One region of the Metabacillus sp. Hm71 genome, then DNA from elsewhere that is predicted to be linked to it. Evidence: riboswitches for the same ligand, from Rfam matches in the RefSeq annotation. Region 1 holds a riboswitch; each other region holds the start of a gene.
What was found. Region 1 has a riboswitch for S-adenosylmethionine ahead of ACSVDH_RS11120 (phosphoadenylyl-sulfate reductase). Riboswitches for the same ligand answer to the same signal wherever they lie in the genome.

Region 1 (4,216 bases):
ACACCTGGGTGAGCCAGTTCATCTGTACGATAAACATTGATAGCCTCTTTTTGTTTATCAGGAGTATAAATGTCTGCAATATTAATTGTGCCATATGTTACATTACCTGCTACAAGGCGTACTTCTTCACCGATTTCAAGCGACTCAGCTTTTTCTTCAGAAACTGGTAACGTAATTGGAATACTCCATACACACCCATTTTTTAGTTTCATGTTTTCAACAACAGATTCATAATCCTCTTGCGTTAAAAAGCCTTCAATTGGGCTGTATGCACCTATCGCGATTAACTCTAAGTCACTTAAAGAAGTCGCATCAAGTTCAATTTCCTTCTTGATGTGCGATACATCTGCTCCTAAAGATTGTTTTTGAATTAATGTTCCTCCGTGTGGAAGTAAGCTCATTTTCATGTCCTCCAATTCTATAATTGAAACTTTTATAGGGATTAAATCCCTCCACCTTCTTCATGCACTGTACGACGTTCTTGTTTGCTTGCTTTCATTAAGCTTAATGCACCAATTGTTGCAAGCAAGAGACTGCCTAACACAAAGATTGTATATAAATCACTTTCAATAAATAACTTCACTAGGAAATATGACATTGTTAGTGATATAAGTGGCGAAATCAACCATACCATTAACATGTTTTTCACAATTTTTTGCTGAAACACATTTGTACCCGATTTTGCGATGCCTATTCCTAAAATCGAGGAGGTTGTAATCTGAGTTAGCGGGACAGGCATGCCAAAAATTGAAGCAATAATTACCAATGTGGCGCCAGTTCCAGAAATTAATATCCCCTCAATTTTTGTAAAGCTCGTAATTTTCTTTCCATTTGTTTCAAGCACTCTTTTTCCTAAAATAAGTGCACCTAGCGCAACGAATATGCCGCCAATCAATGTCCCCTTTGAAACAGAAAGAATTTGTGCACTGACTAATGGTCCAACTGCATTCGCTACATTATTCATACCAGCTGAAAAAGCTTCAAAGAAACCTGCCATGATTAGAAGATACGTAATAATCTTCCCTTGAAACGAATATTTAGCCTCTAAATGAAAATAATGTAACACCTTAATAAAGATATATGCAATTAAAAACGCAATGATTGGAATAATGACCCAAAATAAGACAATCCATAGCAGATTGTTGACAAATAATACTCGATAAGCAATACCTACACCAACAACTGCCCCAACTGTGACCTCACTAGTAGAAAGTGGGATTCCTAATATATTAGCTAAAAACAGTGAAAAGGTAGCGGAAAAAAGAATGATGACAACAATTTTTATTGTGATAAGTGATGTTGGTATAATTCCTGAACTTATCGTTTTAACAACCTCTCCCCCGCCAATAACAGCACCCAAGATAACACCTATCCCACATAGGATCAGCGCGTTCCTTGGACGTAAAATCGCACCAGAACCATATGCAATTCCCATTGATGCAGCAGCACCGCTTGCACCAATGTTCATTGCAAAAAAGAGGCTGATAACGATAGCAATGATCTCTAACATCGTTTATAACCCCCTACTGATGGAGGCCGCATTCTGTTTTCATTTGCCCAGTCCATCTGCCAGATCTTAAATCATTTTCATCAAAAGCAGGCTTTGTGCAATGAAAACAACCGATGCTTGGATATCCCCTGTCATGTAATGGATTATAGATTAAATCGTTTTTATGAACGTATCTCCATACATCCTTCCACGTCCAATGAATAAGCGGGCAAACCTTTACTGAATGGAAGCGTTCATCCTTGTTAATAAAATTAACATGTTTTCTTGTTTCTGATTGTTCACGTCTAAGACCAGAAATCCATGCTGTTGCTCCTTGTAATGTCTCATTTAAAGGGATAATTTTACGGATATTGCAGCATTTATTCGGATCTGTTTCCCAAAGCTTATCACCAAATTCTTGAGCTTGTTCTTCTAATGTAAGCTTTGGCTTTTTTAATTCAATATTAAGCAGGGGATACTTTTCCTTTACCTTATCAATTAGCTCATATGTTTCCTTAAAATGAACATCTGTGTCTAAAAAAACAATTTTCGCATCCGGTTTTACTTTAGAAATTAAATCGATTAAAACAATTCCTTCAATACCAAAACTGCAAGCATAAATAATTTCTTCTCCATAGTGGTCATATGCCCAATTTAAAACATTTAGTGCACCTTTATAGGTGTCGTCAACTTCAAAATTCTCGTTGCTTACTTCAACCCAATTCTCATAAGTTAGCATATTATTCACCTCTTTCTTTGTAACTAAAATACTTCAGTTTCAAAACCCTTTATTCACACATTAATAGTCGGAATTAAATTCGAAGACCAACCAATATAGTATGAATTATACACGAAATTTTTATTATGACAATCATTAAGTATTGCCAATCATCGGCTATTTTCCTTTGAACTCTCCTTACTATATAAATCTAGTTTTTAAAAAGCCTCCCGAGCAGAAGACTTTTAAGGACGATCTACACTTATCCTCCCAAATTCGTATAGATTTGGCTGGAATTAGCACCTTGCTCTTACAGCAGGTTGCCGGGCTTCACAGGGCCAGATCCCTTCACCACTCTTGATAAGAACTATGCTATTGATTCAAAATTTTAACACAATTCTTGCAAAAGTCAACCCGACTTTTTCCATCGGATTAATTAATTCATATTTTTTTATCATTCCCTCAAATTCCTTAACAATTTAGACAAATTTAACTTCTCTTGTTTACTCATGAAAGTATAGGTTATATATATACAAAAAACAAAAAAGCGTACTTTGTTCATTACTATTTTTTGCCTGAATCTTAACCAATCTGAGAATATTTAATGTTCTTCAAAAAGTTATCTCCAACCAAAAGAAGCAGGGTTTGATAAACTACCCTGCTTCTTTAAAATATTAATGATGGAGATCCTTTCCTTTAAGTTGGGTTATGATGCTGTATGAGATTGTCTCCCATATTGACTCATCATTTAAATAAGCGTTTCTGAATTTGCTATACATCTCCATTTGTTTTTCTTTAAAATCCGGTGCATCATTTTCTGGCAATGCTCCTCTTTCTTGATCTACCAACTTTTGAATTTTTTGAGCTCTTGGTCCCCAAACTGCTTTTTCCTCACCGTTTTGATCAATAAATATATAGATAGGGATCGCTCTGGATGTTCCATTTGTTAAATATTGGTCCATCAACTCTAGATTTTGATCCCTTAGTAAAAAACGTACTTCCATATTTGAAGCTTCTGCTATTTTCATAAGGATTGGATTATTAACAAGTGCATCTCCGCACCAATCCTCAGTCAAGGCAATCACTTTAAGTTGTTTTCCTTGTAGCTTTTCTAAAAAAGCAAGATCGTCTTCATTTAACGTAAAACGATCATAGATAGAAAGCATTTCTTCTTTATTAATTGTCATCTGATTCGAATATCGTTCAAAAGTAATCCCCTTTGAAAACCAGTCATGTAAATTTATGCTCACTTTTTCCACCCCATTAGTTATTATTTATTTCTTAAAAATAAAGCTATCAAATTTCGATTATAGAAGCCAGCAATAAGCTTGTTATTACTTTGCAAAAAAAGAGACTAGTCAACTAAAGGGTATTCTAGCCTTTAGAGACAGTCTCTTACCAATAACACAGCTTAACTATTTAATTTTGTAACCAAGCTTCTGAAGCAGGATTTTCTCTCCACATTTTTAGCTTGTTAAGGTCTTGTTCACCAACATAGCCTTCTTTAACAGCCACTTCAATTAGTGTTTCATAGTCACATAATGACTTTGCTTCGACATTTGCCTCAGCTAGGCGTTCTGAACCAACAGAGAGACCATAAGTAAAGATGGATACAATGCCAAGTACTTCACAGCCGGCAGCACGCAGCGCTTCAACTGCAGTAATTGCACTTCCCCCAGTTGAAATTAGATCCTCTACAACCACAACTTTTTGATTTTCCTTTACTTGTCCTTCTATTTGGTTACCTTTACCATGTCCCTTTGCCTTGCTACGCACATAACACATAGGCAGATTTAATAGATCGCTCACCCATGCTGCATGTGGAATGCCTGCAGTAGCCGTTCCTGCAATCACTTCTACCTCGGAAAAATGCTCGTTAATTAATCCTGTAAGTCCTTCAGCTATTTGTTTACGAATTTCAGGAAAGGATAGTGTGAGACGGTTATCACAGTAAATAGGCGATTTCATTCCGCTTGACCATGTAAATGGATCGTTTGGCTGGAGAAAGA
Region 2 (4,216 bases), 1.1 Mb from region 1:
ATGGAAAGTGTCAACAACATCACAAACAAAAGTCCCTTGTGACTCTTTTTCATAAAATTTCCCCCTTTTGTTATATAGTGTAAAAGCATACAATCTTATCTTAACATATGAAACAATAAAACTGTCAATTACGATAATTTTGAAAACAAGCGGTTTCTTGTCAAAAAATCAAGTAATTTAGCAGGTCAGCCTTATTAATTTTTTTTACCTCAACTCATGAAAAACACTATTTTCGTATAAACATTCTATTTTTCACCAACTCTATGTATAAATCTAGTATGATCTATTAAAGAAGTTCTTGTCTTTATTCTTGTAACATTATTTTACATTTATTTTTTGGTATCCTTCAAAAAAAAACTGACCCAAATGAGCCAGCTTTATCGAACACTTTCTTTTCTATTTATCTGTGGCAGCTTCTCGAGCGCCTCTGCAAAATCCTTGATTAAATCATCCACATTTTCCAAGCCTACGCTTAGTCTAAGCAGCCCATCTGAGATTCCGCGTTTTTCACGTTCCTCTGGAGGCATTGCCGCATGAGACATTTTCGCTGGATAGGATAGAATCGATTCTACCGCCCCTAAGCTTACAGCAAATACCGGGAGCTTAACGTTTTGAACGAGTGTTTTCACTGCTTCCCCATCTGCTAGTTTAAATGAGAGAACCGCACCGGCTCCTTCGGCTTGATATCGTTGTGTTTCATAGCCAGGGTGAAAGCTTAGTCCTGGATAGTAAACTTCTTCTACTTTCGGATGCTCACTTAAAAACTTTGCTAGTTTAAGTGCTGATTCAGAGGATTGCTTTAGGCGTACATGCAAGGTTTTTAACCCTCTTAATACAAGCCAAGCATCCTGTACACCTAACACAGCACCAAATGCATTTTGCAGCTTATATAGTCGTTCTCCTATTTCAGCATCCTTCACAACAGCAAGTCCAGCGAGTACATCACTATGGCCTGCTAAAAACTTTGTCGCACTGTGTAAAACAACATCAACACCTAATTCCAGAGGTCTTTGCAGCTCCGGTGTTAAAAAGGTGTTATCCAAAAAGGTTAGACAGCCATTCGCTTTTGCAAGATTAACAATACCGCGAATATCTGTCACCTTTAGCAATGGATTTGAAGGTGTTTCCATATAAATAACCTTTGTATTTGGACGAATTTCTGATGCAACTTGATGAAGATCTGTCATATCAACAAATGTATGCTCAATGCCGAATCTCGTTAAAACATCGGTGATAATTCGAAACGTTCCGCCATACACATCTTCGGTCACAAGGACATGGTCCCCTTGAGAAAGCAGCAGAAACGCGGTTGAAATAGCCGCCATTCCTGAAGAAAAAGCTAGTCCTCTTGTTCCGCCTTCTAATTCAGCAATTGCCTGCTCAAGCGCTTCACGAGTTGGATTGCCTGAACGTGCATAGTCATATTTTCCAAATTTATCAACATCAAATTGATGAAAGGTTGAGGAATGGTGGATCGGTACACTTACCGCTCCTGTCCCTAGGTCTACCTTTGCTTCATTGTGCAGCAGCTTTGTTTGAAACGACCACTCATGATTGCTCAACAGTTTCAGCCCCTTTCATCTGTTTAAAGCTTTGCGCTAAATCTTCCATAATATCCTCTGCGTGTTCAACACCTACTGAGAAACGTAACAGCCTATTACAGACGCCATTGGCAATTCGAATTTCCTCTGGAATATCCATATGCGTTTGTGTCGCCGGATACGTAATAAAGCTTTCGATTCCACCTAAGCTCTCTGCAAATGTAATCGTCTTAAGACTCTTTAAAAATGGATTTACCCATGCCTCATCCTGTAAACGGAATGACAACATTCCACCCTTACCTGGATATAAAACATCCCGCACATCTGGATGCTCCTCTAAAAAGCTAGCAACAGCTTTGGCATTTTGCTCATGCTGTCTCATCCGCAGCGACAAGGTCTTCATGCCGCGCATTAATAACCAGGAATCAAATGGAGATAACACGGCACCAATCGCATTTTGATGCTGGAAAAACTCTTCGCTTAATTGTTCTCCCTTTGTCACGACAAGGCCGGCCAGCACATCATTATGTCCGCCTAAATATTTGGTCGCACTATGGATGACGATGTCCGCGCCATCTAGAATTGGTGTTTGAATAACAGGTGTATAGAACGTGTTATCGACGATCACTAATAAATTGTGTTTTTTTGCTACTGCAGCAAGTGCCTTAATATCAGCTTCCTGCATTAAAGGATTTGTCGGTGTTTCGATAAATAAAGCCTTCGTTTTTTCAGAAATTAATTTTTCTGTTTCAGCCGGGTTTGTAAAGTCATCATATTGAAAGGATAAGCCATATTTTTTCCACTCTCTTTCAAATAAACGATATGTCCCGCCATACAGGTCAGAAGATACGATTAGTTCGTCACCGCTCTGAAAGAGGGCCATAATCGTTTGGATCGCAGCCATCCCTGAGCTGAAGGCAAAGCCGCGGTCACCGTGTTCTAAATCAGCGATTGCTTTTTCCACTAATAATCGTGTCGGGTTTCCAGTACGTATATAATCAAAGCCTGTAGATTCTCCAATTCCTGCATGTCGATAGGCTGTTGAAAAATAAACAGGGGGATTTACCGTACCTGTAACATTTTCACTGCGATTGCCGATTTGTGCTAATTTCGTTTCAATTCGTTGATTCATGTCTGTCACCATCCTAAGTGAGTTATTTTTCTAGATTATGATCATGAGAGGAAGCATTTTTAGACTTTTAAATAAAATAAAAAGTCTTCCCCGTTAAGAAGAAGACTGTGTATTTGGATGCGCTTCTTCTTATCTCTCAAGCATAATGCTGGTGTGGCTTGCTGGATTTAGCACCTTGGCACTCGGAAGATCTTGGTGGTTATGAAATCGTTGATTTTACATGTTGAAATTAGGAGGCTTTTAAATAGTGTTGTTTGGTTTTTTACAGCACGCAAGTGCTTGCGGCTTGCTTTGGCAAGCTTGGGGCAGATAATGAAAAATGCTTCGAACAAACAAAGGCGCTTTGTTCGAGTCATTTTCCATTATCTGCCCGTGCTGTAAAAAACAACATAGAGCCTCGCTTTAAACATAGCAAAATTAATATTCACCAGATCTTCACTCGTTTTGACCGGTTGCTGAGGCTTCATTGGGCCAGTCCCTCTGCCTCTCTTGATAAGAATGTATGAAATTTTTATCGTTTACTTTTTTTACTACTTTACATGATTCAAGTAAAGATTGCAATAATATTATTGCAATAGTTTGATATCTTCGACAATTTTTTCAATTTAGAAGGACATGAAAGAGATGCCTCACCCGAAGGAGGCATCTCTTTCATGATTTGTAGTTAATTTGATTCCGATAAATTTCATTTCTGTCATATCTTCAATGGCGTATTTAATTCCCTCTTTGCCAATACCGCTTTGCTTGACACCGCCGTACGGGTGATTATCCTGACGATATGTCGAGATTTCATTAATCCACACACCGCCCATTTCCAATTGGTCTGCAACGCGCATTGCCCGATCAATATCCCTTGTAAAAACACCTGCTTGCAAGCCATAAATCGAATCATTGGCATATCCAATGACTTCCTCCTCGCTCTCGAAAGGAATGACAGATACAATTGGGGCAAAAACTTCCTCAGCAATAATTTTCATATTTCGATCCACATTTGTCATGATCGTTGGCGCAAGTACCGTTCCGTTGCGTTCTCCGCCTGTTTCGATTTTTGCCCCTTTTTCAACCGCATCATCGATCCATTGCTTAGCCCGCTTTGCTTCTTTTTCGGTAATCATTGGGCCGATCTCTGTGTCTTCTTCCTTCGGATCACCAATTTTCAAGGCACTCGTTTGCTTTATATATTCTGACAAAAATGGCTCATAAATGCTCTTATGAACATACACTCTTTGTGCTGAGATACATACTTGTCCTGAAAAAGCGAAAGCACCTTTTACTAATTCTTTCACAGCACTTTCGATATGAGCGTCTTCAAACAAAATATTTGGCGAATTGGAGCCTAATTCCAACGTTACTTTTTTGAAGCCTGCTGACTCGCGAATTTTCCTTCCTACCGGCAAGCTTCCGGTAAAGGTAATTTTATGAACCTTTTCATGTGTGACAAGCGGTTCACCAACCTCTTCTCCTGTTCCCATTAACAGGTTTAATACTCCATCTGGAAGACCAGCCTCTTGAAATAGCTTCACGAGCTTATAGGCGGAAATAG
Region 3 (4,216 bases), 240 kb from region 1:
TTCATTATTTGGATCAGAGCCGGCGCGATTACAGGCTACAACATAGCACTGATTTTCAATTGCACGGCTTAATAGCAGTGTTCTCCAGTGATGGAGTCGCAGCAGCGGCCATTCTGCTACGACAAATAATACTTCTGCACCTCTTGTTGTATGGGCGCGAATCCATTCGGGAAAACGAATATCATAGCAGATTACACCAGCACAATGTATGTCAGCAATGTTAAACAAACCTTTTTCAGTTCCCGCTGTTAAGTAATGATGTTCATCCATTAATTTAAATAAATGGAGCTTACTATATTCGTTAACCAATTCCCCTTGATGATCGAATATGTACATCGTGTTTGTTATTTGATCTTCCACCTTTTTGGCTACAGAACCTCCAACGATGTTAACTCGATATTTTTTCGCAAGTTCACTAATGAATTTTCTCGTTTGTTCGCCGTTTTCATCGGCAATTTCATCTAAACGCGTTAAATCATATCCCGTCGTCCAAAGCTCAGGAAGAACAATAATGGATGGTTTTTCTTTTTCAATAATCGATGCCACTTTTTCTTCTACTTGTCGATAATTAAAAGATGGATCACCAAATTTAATATCTAATTGTATGCAAGTTATGATAGGTTTCATTTAAATCACACCTTCATTTTAAAAATTTTACTTTACAAGTTGATTCTAACAATATATGATTTGTGACTAGAATTTCAAGAATTTTTTGAGTAGGTGTTAAAAATGAAAAACTATGAACAATCACATCTATTAAAGTCATTGCCAAAGCAATTTTTTGCTAGCCTAGTTGCAAAGGTTAACAAAATAGTTGAACAAGGACATGATGTGATCAATTTAGGTCAAGGAAATCCCGATCAACCCACACCAGATCATATTGTTAAAGCGATGCAAAAAGCGGTTGAAAATTCGGCTTACCATAAATATTCGCCTTTCCGGGGGCAGTTGTTCCTAAAAGAGGCGGTTGCAGCCTTTTATAAACGGGAATATGGAGTGGAAATCGAGCCGGAAACAGAGGTGGCAATTCTCTTCGGGGGAAAGGCAGGTCTTGTTGAGGTTCCGCAATGTTTATTAAATCCTGGTGATATTGTACTTGTACCAGACCCGGGCTATCCTGATTATTGGTCAGGTGTTGAGCTTGCGAGAGCAAAAATGGAAATGATGCCGCTCATTAGTGAAAATCAATTTTTACCTGATTATCATAGCTTGTCGAAGGAAGCGGTGAAACAAGCAAAACTGATGTTTTTAAATTATCCAAACAATCCAACCGGGGCTACTGCTACAAAGGAATTTTTCGAAGAGACAGTAAAATTTGCGGGAGAGAATGATATTTGTGTTGTTCATGATTTTGCATATGGAGCTATAGGATTTGACGGTAAGCAGCCAATGAGCTTTTTACAAACAAAAGGAGCAAAAGAGGTTGGAATTGAAATCTATACTTTTTCAAAATCCTTTAATATGGCAGGGTGGCGGATTGCGTTTGCTGTCGGAAATCCTTCTGTTATCGAGGCGCTCAATCTTTTACAGGATCATCTGTATGTCAGTGTTTTTAGTGCGATCCAGGAGGCTGCTGCACATGCTTTATTAAGCTCTCAATCATGTGTTGAAGAGTTAAATGTTCTTTATGAATCACGAAGAAATGTTTTTATAAAGGCGTTGGCAGAAATTGGTTGGGATGTAACGGCTCCAGCCGGTTCTTTCTTTGCTTGGCTGCGAGTGCCAAGTCAGTTTGAATCATCAGAGGCTTTCGCTGATTATTTATTAGAGAGGGCGCATGTTGTTGTTGCGCCCGGGATCGGTTTTGGTGAACATGGTGAAGGCTATGTAAGGATTGGTCTTTTAACTTCTGAAGAAAGACTGGCGGAAGCTGCTGAGCGAATAAAAGCTTTAAACCTGTTTTAAAAAATCATTATTGACAGTTGGAAAATGTTCTGTCATAATCCTTAGTAATTTCACAAAATTTAATGATTATTATGAACGTTTCGTTCTTATCAAGAGCAGGTGGAGGGACTAGCCCTATGAAGCCCGGCAACCGACTTAAGATGGATTTAAGCACGGTGCTAATTCTTGCAGCATTATGCTGATAGATAAGGAGATATGCTTGTTATTCATGCTTGTAACAGCCTCTTCGATATCTATGAGTATCGAAGAGGCTGTTTTAGTTTGTATACAGCCATAATTGTTCAAGAAATAGGAATTGTTTTAAGAAGCATGCCTTTATAAAAAGTGGTACTATAAGAATGATAAATAAAAAAATTCAGAAAATCTAAAAGTGTTTTAAGAAAGTAGGGTTTTAAGTGAGTGAAGTAATTGCTACTTATCTTGTTCATGATGCTAAAGGAGATTTAAATAAAAAAGCGGAAGGGATTGCTTTAGGTTTAACAGTCGGGTCCTGGACAGATCTTCCATTGCTTGAGCAGGAACAGTTAAAAGCACATAAAGGTCGAGTATTAGAAGTCGTGCAACTAGAAAATTGTGAAAATACAAATCACTATTTAGGGAAACGTGTTACGATTGGAAAGCTGAAAATTGCTTATCCTAGTTTAAATTATAGTCATGATCTTCCTGCCATTTTAACGACTGTTTTTGGCAAGCTTTCACTAGATGGAGAAGTGAAGTTAATAGATTTAGAATTTTCAGATGAAGTCAAGAAAGCTTTTCCTGGTCCTAAATTTGGTGTTTCTGGGATTCGCGATTTACTTGGTGTCTATGACAGACCTCTGTTGATGAGTATTTTTAAAGGCGTGATTGGGAGAGACCTTACGTATTTGAAGGAGCAGCTAAAACAGCAGGTATTAGGCGGCGTTGATTTAGTCAAGGACGATGAGATCTTGTTTGATAATCCGTTAACACCTTTTGAAGATAGAATAATCGCAGGTAAAGAGGTGTTGCGAAATGTCTTTGAAGAAACAGGCCACAAGGCATTATATGCAGTCAATTTATCTGGAAAAACATTCGAATTAAAAGACAAAGCAATGCGTGCGGTTGAGCTTGGGGCGAATGTGTTATTATTCAATGTGTTTGCCTATGGTCTTGATGTGCTGCAAAGTTTGGCTGAAGATCCTGATATTTCGATTCCAATTATGGCGCATCCAGCTGTAAGCGGAGCTTCAACAGCTTCAAGTCTTTACGGCTTTTCAAGCTCGCTTTTGCTTGGAAAACTTTTGCGTGTCGCTGGAGCAGATTTTTCTTTATTTCCGTCTCCGTACGGAAGTGTTGCATTGGATCGTGAAGAAGCGTTAGGTATTGCTGCAAATTGTTTACATGAGGAAACATATAAGCAGTCATTCCCTGTACCTTCTGCCGGCATTCATCCGGGACTTGTACCACTCTTAATCCATGATTTTGGTAAAGATTCAGTGATTAATGCAGGCGGCGGAGTTCATGGGCATCCAAACGGAGCAATAGGAGGCGGACAAGCATTTCGTGCGGCAATTGATGCTGTGCTCTCTGGGGTTTCATTACATGAAGCGGCAACGGAAAGTGCAGATCTTAATCTTGCCATTGACCTCTGGGGTGCAAAAGAGGTGAGCAAATGATCAACAAAGCAATTATCTGTGATTTTGATGGAACGATCACGGAAACGGATAACATTATTGCGATCATGAAAAGATTTGCGCCTCCTGAATGGAATGAGCTTAAAGATGATGTTCTTTCACAAAGGATATCTGTAAAAGAAGGTGTAGGCAGCATGTTTAAGCTGCTGCCATCTTCATTAAAAAATGAGATTATCGAGTTTATTTTAACTCATGCAAAAATTCGTTCAGGATTTGAAGAGTTTGTCCAATATACGAAAGATAACCATATTCCTCTATACATCGTAAGCGGGGGAATTGACTTTTTTGTTTATCCGCTCCTTAACGGTTTGGTGGATGAGAAACAAATTTATTGTAACAGAGCGGATTTTTCACAGGAAATGATCCAGATTGAATGGCCGTATAGCTGTGATGAAACTTGTAAAAATGATTGCGGCTGCTGTAAACCTTCTCTTATTAAAAGGTTAACAGATAATGAACAAGGCAAAATAGTCATTGGCGATTCAATAACAGATTTACAAGCTGCAAAGCTGGCAGATCTCGTGATAGCAAGGGATTTATTATTGGAAAAATCGAAAGACTTACAGCTGCCACATCGAGCGTTTACAACCTTTTATGATGTGATTCAAGTGTTAGATTCCCTTGAGGAGGTGAAAGCATGAGCCTATTGGACCAAA
Region 4 (4,216 bases), 970 kb from region 1:
CAATTGGAAAAAATAAAGCTGTCACCTTCCTATTTAAATTCTGATGAGTTCACAAAAGATGTAAAAGAAGAAACAGATCGATATACAAAAATTGCGGAAGAAACAGGGATCAGGAAATAATATTTTCTAAATTGATGGCGTGTGAATTGACACACGCTATTTTTCTATTTAAAAGGAAAAATACCCATTTTTAATTGTTGGTTGTCATAAATGAAATATGTTGTCCATTTCCTTCACTTAAAAAGACATTTTAACGAACTATGATGAAATTTGTTAAGTAATTAGGTATAGTAAATGTGGAAATCATTTAAAAATGAGGGAATAGGATGTCACCAAAAACAAAAGAATCAAAAAAAATTGCTAGATATTCATTAATGATTATGGGAGTAGGTTATATAGCAACCATCCCATTTGATGGGTCACTTTGGATTGATTTATTACATGGAGGTTTTGAAGCGGGGCTTGTTGGCGGTTTAGCTGATTGGTTTGCTGTTACTGCTCTGTTTCGCCATCCGCTTGGATTACCAATCCCCCATACCGCTTTACTGCCAAAGAATCGTAAAAGAATGTCAAATGCACTTGTTTCAATATTGAAAAATGACTGGCTTTCTAAGGAAAGCATCCAGGAAAAAGTAAAAAACATTCCTTTTGCAGACAAACTAATGGCAATGATCGAAAAACAGCTGCAAAATGATACATTTAGAAAAGCTCTTATTAAGCTGCTCAAGAAAATGATTGGCTACATAGTAGTTGAAAAGCTAACACCATTCATTAAAAAACATATCATAGAGACACTTTCAAATATGGAAATGGGAAATGTCCTTCAAGTCATAAGCTCACAGCTACTTAAAGAAGAGATAGATAAGAAAGCTTTGGATCACATGTTAAAAAAAGCAGATCATTGGTTACGACAAGAACAAACCAGTCAGCGATTAGGTACCGTTTCCATGAATGTCATCAACAAAATTGAAGCAGATGGAATGCTTCAGTTTGCGCTAAAATCGATACAAAGTCTACTTAGTGAGGAAAAACTGGGTCAAATTGTGCAGAACCTATTACTAAGTGTCGTAAAGAGTTTGCAAAACGAGGGAGAGCCAAATCGAGAAGCTTTACTTTTATATTTTAGAAAAGAGATTCAAGGTTTGAATGATAATAGGGAGTTAGTGGAGGGAGCTGAGAAATGGAAAAATCAGCTTCTAGCGAAATGGCAGCCTGATCAAACGATAACGGAAAGTCTGCGGAAAATACAACAAAAAGTATTAGATTTCGTAGATGACGAAGATTTTATTGATACCTATCTTATTCCATTGAAGAATCGTTTACTATCCATTATTCAGGAGAATAACAAAGATATTGATCACTGGATCCAAAAACAAATAACTGTTTTCATTGAAAATAATCATTCACAAATCGGCAATCTGGTACAGGAGAATTTGGATAAATTAGACACTGAAACACTGATCGATATGATGGAAAATCATATAGGAAAAGATCTTCAATGGATTCGTGTTAATGGGGCAGTTTGTGGTTTTATCATAGGGATTCTCCTTACAGGAGTACAAGCTTTGTTTAGTTTAGTATCATAGGTTTACTCGTATTTAAGAGTATCGTTCCATACTGTGTCCTTTTGTTTTTAATGAAAATAAATTTAAGTTTAGTTTATAAAAGAAAAAATGGCATGTATAACTTTTACCGTTTACACGCCTTTTTCAATTTTACTAAAATGTATTCCACATAAAAAATCAAAATCATTATGAACCTAAGAATAATTCGACCATGATGAAGACTGAATCCACCGAATTTGGCGTTCTACTATCAGACGCTGTCGCTTGAGTTTTCGTAATTTGCCATCTAAGTAAAGATGGCAAGATGGATGTTTGTTTTGATGATAAATAAAAAGAATTTCTTCATTTAATTCCTTATATCTTTTTAAAAATTTGTTTAGCAATATTGATTGATTTAGTTTTTTTTTAGTTTGGATGGTTTTTAGCTTTTCAATTATTTCTTCCTGCCACAAAGGATCCCCTATCTGACCTGCAAAAAGATACAAATCTAAATAATCATTTACCTCTAGCTGCATTTCATGAATGCTCATAAACATTCTCCTTTCTTATCTGCTGGAATTAGCACCTTACAGAAAAAAACACTGTGGTTGCTGAGGTTTCGCAGGACCAGTTCCTCCACCTCTCTTGATAAGATGATTTTATTTCTCATTATAATAATCGGATTAATTGGAATTGTCAATTGATTTGTTTGAGGTTGCTTTCTTTATTAAAAGGCATACAACAGTTATTATAAAAACCCGTATTAGAACAAGATCATGTATGACTGATGTGAGATCAATGATATGAAAATTCAATAAAATGGTTGATTTTTCTAAACTTTCATCATATGATAAATAAAACAAATATAACCAATAGGTAATGTCGGAATTAACAGAGGCAGTATTACTATTCATTGAATCATAAATTAATGTCGACTATTTTGCTCAACAAATAATGAACGGATAAAAGTTGACTAAATCACTCAACTTTATAGGAGGAGAAAATGAAGGTTTCTAGTAAAGGAGAGTACGCATTAAGGGCTTTATTGGTTTTAGGTCAACAACAAGGGCAGGTCATGACCATTCAGGAAATCTCAGATAAGACCCTTGTTACGATCAACTATTTAGAGCAAATATTACTTCAATTAAAAAAATTGGATTTCGTAAAAAGCAAAAGGGGAGCGCGGGGAGGATATTTCCTTCATAAAGAGGCAGACCAAATTAACATTGGTGAAGTGATTCGAAGATTAGAAGGACCATTATCCCCAATGAGCTGTGCATCGATTACAAAATATGAGCCATGTCCATTGGAAGCAGGATGTCAATTAAAGCCGCTTTGGTCTTTAGTCAGGGATACGATAGCCTATGTTCTTGACCGTACGACTCTTGAAGATTTGCTTTTAAACAAATTGAATTTATTTAAAGGGGATGATTTAGTTGGCTTCAAAAACTAAAATAGATCAGGCTGTGATCGATAAAATCGTCAGTTTTCTTGAAAATATCGAATATGGGACCGTGCAAATTACCGTTCATGATTCTCAAGTCACACAAATTGAAAAAGGTGAGAAGTACCGTTTTGCTATGAAGAAAAGTAATGAGAGATTAAAAAATTTAAATACTAACTAGTCTATTAGATTATAAAAAATGAAGACACGCCTCTTTTTTGACTGCGATTTAACAAAAAAGAAGCGTGTTTTCATTTTTAGAATTGTATAGCAAAAAATTCACGCTAGTACCTTAAAACATACCGTTCTCATTGGGGGAATCCTTTGGAATAGGCTGACCGATATCCCACAATTCAACAATTTGGTTATCCAGAAAACGAAAGATATGGACAACAGCTCCTCCAAGATCATCTGGATTTTGCTTGACATGGGAGTGAACAGCAACGGTATCTTTTTCTTGAATAGCAAGTTTGACCTCAAGAATCTTGTGAGGATTTTTTGCTGCATTTTCTTCCATCGCAATCATAAGAGAGTCTGCATCACCACGGAAATAGGGATTGTGGTGACGAAAATCAGGGCTTATGTATCTCTCGTATGCTTCCGGAACGTTTCCTGATGCTACTAACTGCAGAAAAGATACTGCTTTTTCTTTGAGGGAATTTGTCGAAGTAGGCGACTGTTCTGTATTCATTTAAATCATCCTTTCTTTTCAAAAATTTACATATTAGAATGAATAGACGTTTATGATAAATAAAATTCTATGTCAATCGCTGGAACAATAATAGGATAAACTAGTATGGTTGTATGATATACTTTTTGAAAAAATGTAAGGAGGAGAAATATACCTTGAGTATTCAATTTGAAGTGAAAAGATCCTTCAAAGTTTCCAAACAAATGGCCTATAATGGTTTACTTGATCTTGATTCTGCGAAGCAGTGGATGCAAGGATTAGTGGGAATAGAGCGATTAGATGAAGGTCCTTTGCAAGTGGGAAGTCAGTGGCTGGAAACTAGAAGAATGTTTGGACAAGAAGCTACTGAACATTTTGAAGTTGTCGAGCTTAAAGAACCTGATAAAATTGTCCTTCGCTGTGATGGCACGAAAGGAACAACGGGGAAAGGAGAATTCGTATTTACATACATACTTGCTTCATCCGGTGATCATACTGAGATTACGTTGAATGGTGAGATAAATGGGCTTACTGGTTTCGCGAAATTTTTTGGGAAAA

Region 2: it holds a riboswitch for S-adenosylmethionine, as region 1 does, so the genes downstream of both, ACSVDH_RS06485 (methionine biosynthesis PLP-dependent protein) here and ACSVDH_RS11120 (phosphoadenylyl-sulfate reductase) in region 1, are expected to answer to the same signal.
Region 3: it holds a riboswitch for S-adenosylmethionine, as region 1 does, so the genes downstream of both, mtnW (2,3-diketo-5-methylthiopentyl-1-phosphate enolase) here and ACSVDH_RS11120 (phosphoadenylyl-sulfate reductase) in region 1, are expected to answer to the same signal.
Region 4: it holds a riboswitch for S-adenosylmethionine, as region 1 does, so the genes downstream of both, ACSVDH_RS16300 (hypothetical protein) here and ACSVDH_RS11120 (phosphoadenylyl-sulfate reductase) in region 1, are expected to answer to the same signal.

The regions. Positions count from the first base shown of each region.
Region 1 is NZ_CM200278.1:2,355,516-2,359,731, reverse strand. Features, by position in the region: gene sat (sulfate adenylyltransferase) at 1-401, opposite strand, end outside; gene cysP (sulfate permease) at 443-1,510, opposite strand; gene ACSVDH_RS11120 (phosphoadenylyl-sulfate reductase) at 1,524-2,228, opposite strand; SAM riboswitch class I at 2,467-2,574, opposite strand; gene ACSVDH_RS11115 (thioredoxin family protein) at 2,882-3,457, opposite strand; gene pyrE (orotate phosphoribosyltransferase) at 3,627-4,216, opposite strand, start outside.
Region 2 is NZ_CM200278.1:1,298,452-1,302,667, reverse strand. Features, by position in the region: gene ACSVDH_RS06495 (TAXI family TRAP transporter solute-binding subunit) at 1-53, opposite strand, end outside; gene metC (cystathionine beta-lyase) at 378-1,562, opposite strand; gene ACSVDH_RS06485 (methionine biosynthesis PLP-dependent protein) at 1,549-2,673, opposite strand; SAM riboswitch class I at 3,033-3,172, opposite strand; gene ACSVDH_RS06480 (aldehyde dehydrogenase family protein) at 3,303-4,216, opposite strand, start outside.
Region 3 is NZ_CM200278.1:2,110,957-2,115,172, forward strand. Features, by position in the region: gene ACSVDH_RS09915 (carbon-nitrogen family hydrolase) at 1-627, opposite strand, end outside; gene ACSVDH_RS09920 (pyridoxal phosphate-dependent aminotransferase) at 730-1,905, shown strand; SAM riboswitch class I at 1,989-2,097, shown strand; gene mtnW (2,3-diketo-5-methylthiopentyl-1-phosphate enolase) at 2,301-3,542, shown strand; gene ACSVDH_RS09930 (2-hydroxy-3-keto-5-methylthiopentenyl-1-phosphate phosphatase) at 3,539-4,201, shown strand; gene ACSVDH_RS09935 (methylthioribulose 1-phosphate dehydratase) at 4,198-4,216, shown strand, end outside.
Region 4 is NZ_CM200278.1:3,322,450-3,326,665, reverse strand. Features, by position in the region: gene ACSVDH_RS16310 (tripartite tricarboxylate transporter substrate binding protein) at 1-120, shown strand, start outside; gene ACSVDH_RS16305 (DUF445 domain-containing protein) at 327-1,586, shown strand; gene ACSVDH_RS16300 (hypothetical protein) at 1,760-2,095, opposite strand; SAM riboswitch class I at 2,108-2,199, opposite strand; gene ACSVDH_RS16295 (RrF2 family transcriptional regulator) at 2,548-2,997, shown strand; gene ACSVDH_RS16290 (YezD family protein) at 2,981-3,169, shown strand; gene ACSVDH_RS16285 (nuclear transport factor 2 family protein) at 3,281-3,679, opposite strand; gene ACSVDH_RS16280 (SRPBCC family protein) at 3,835-4,216, shown strand, end outside.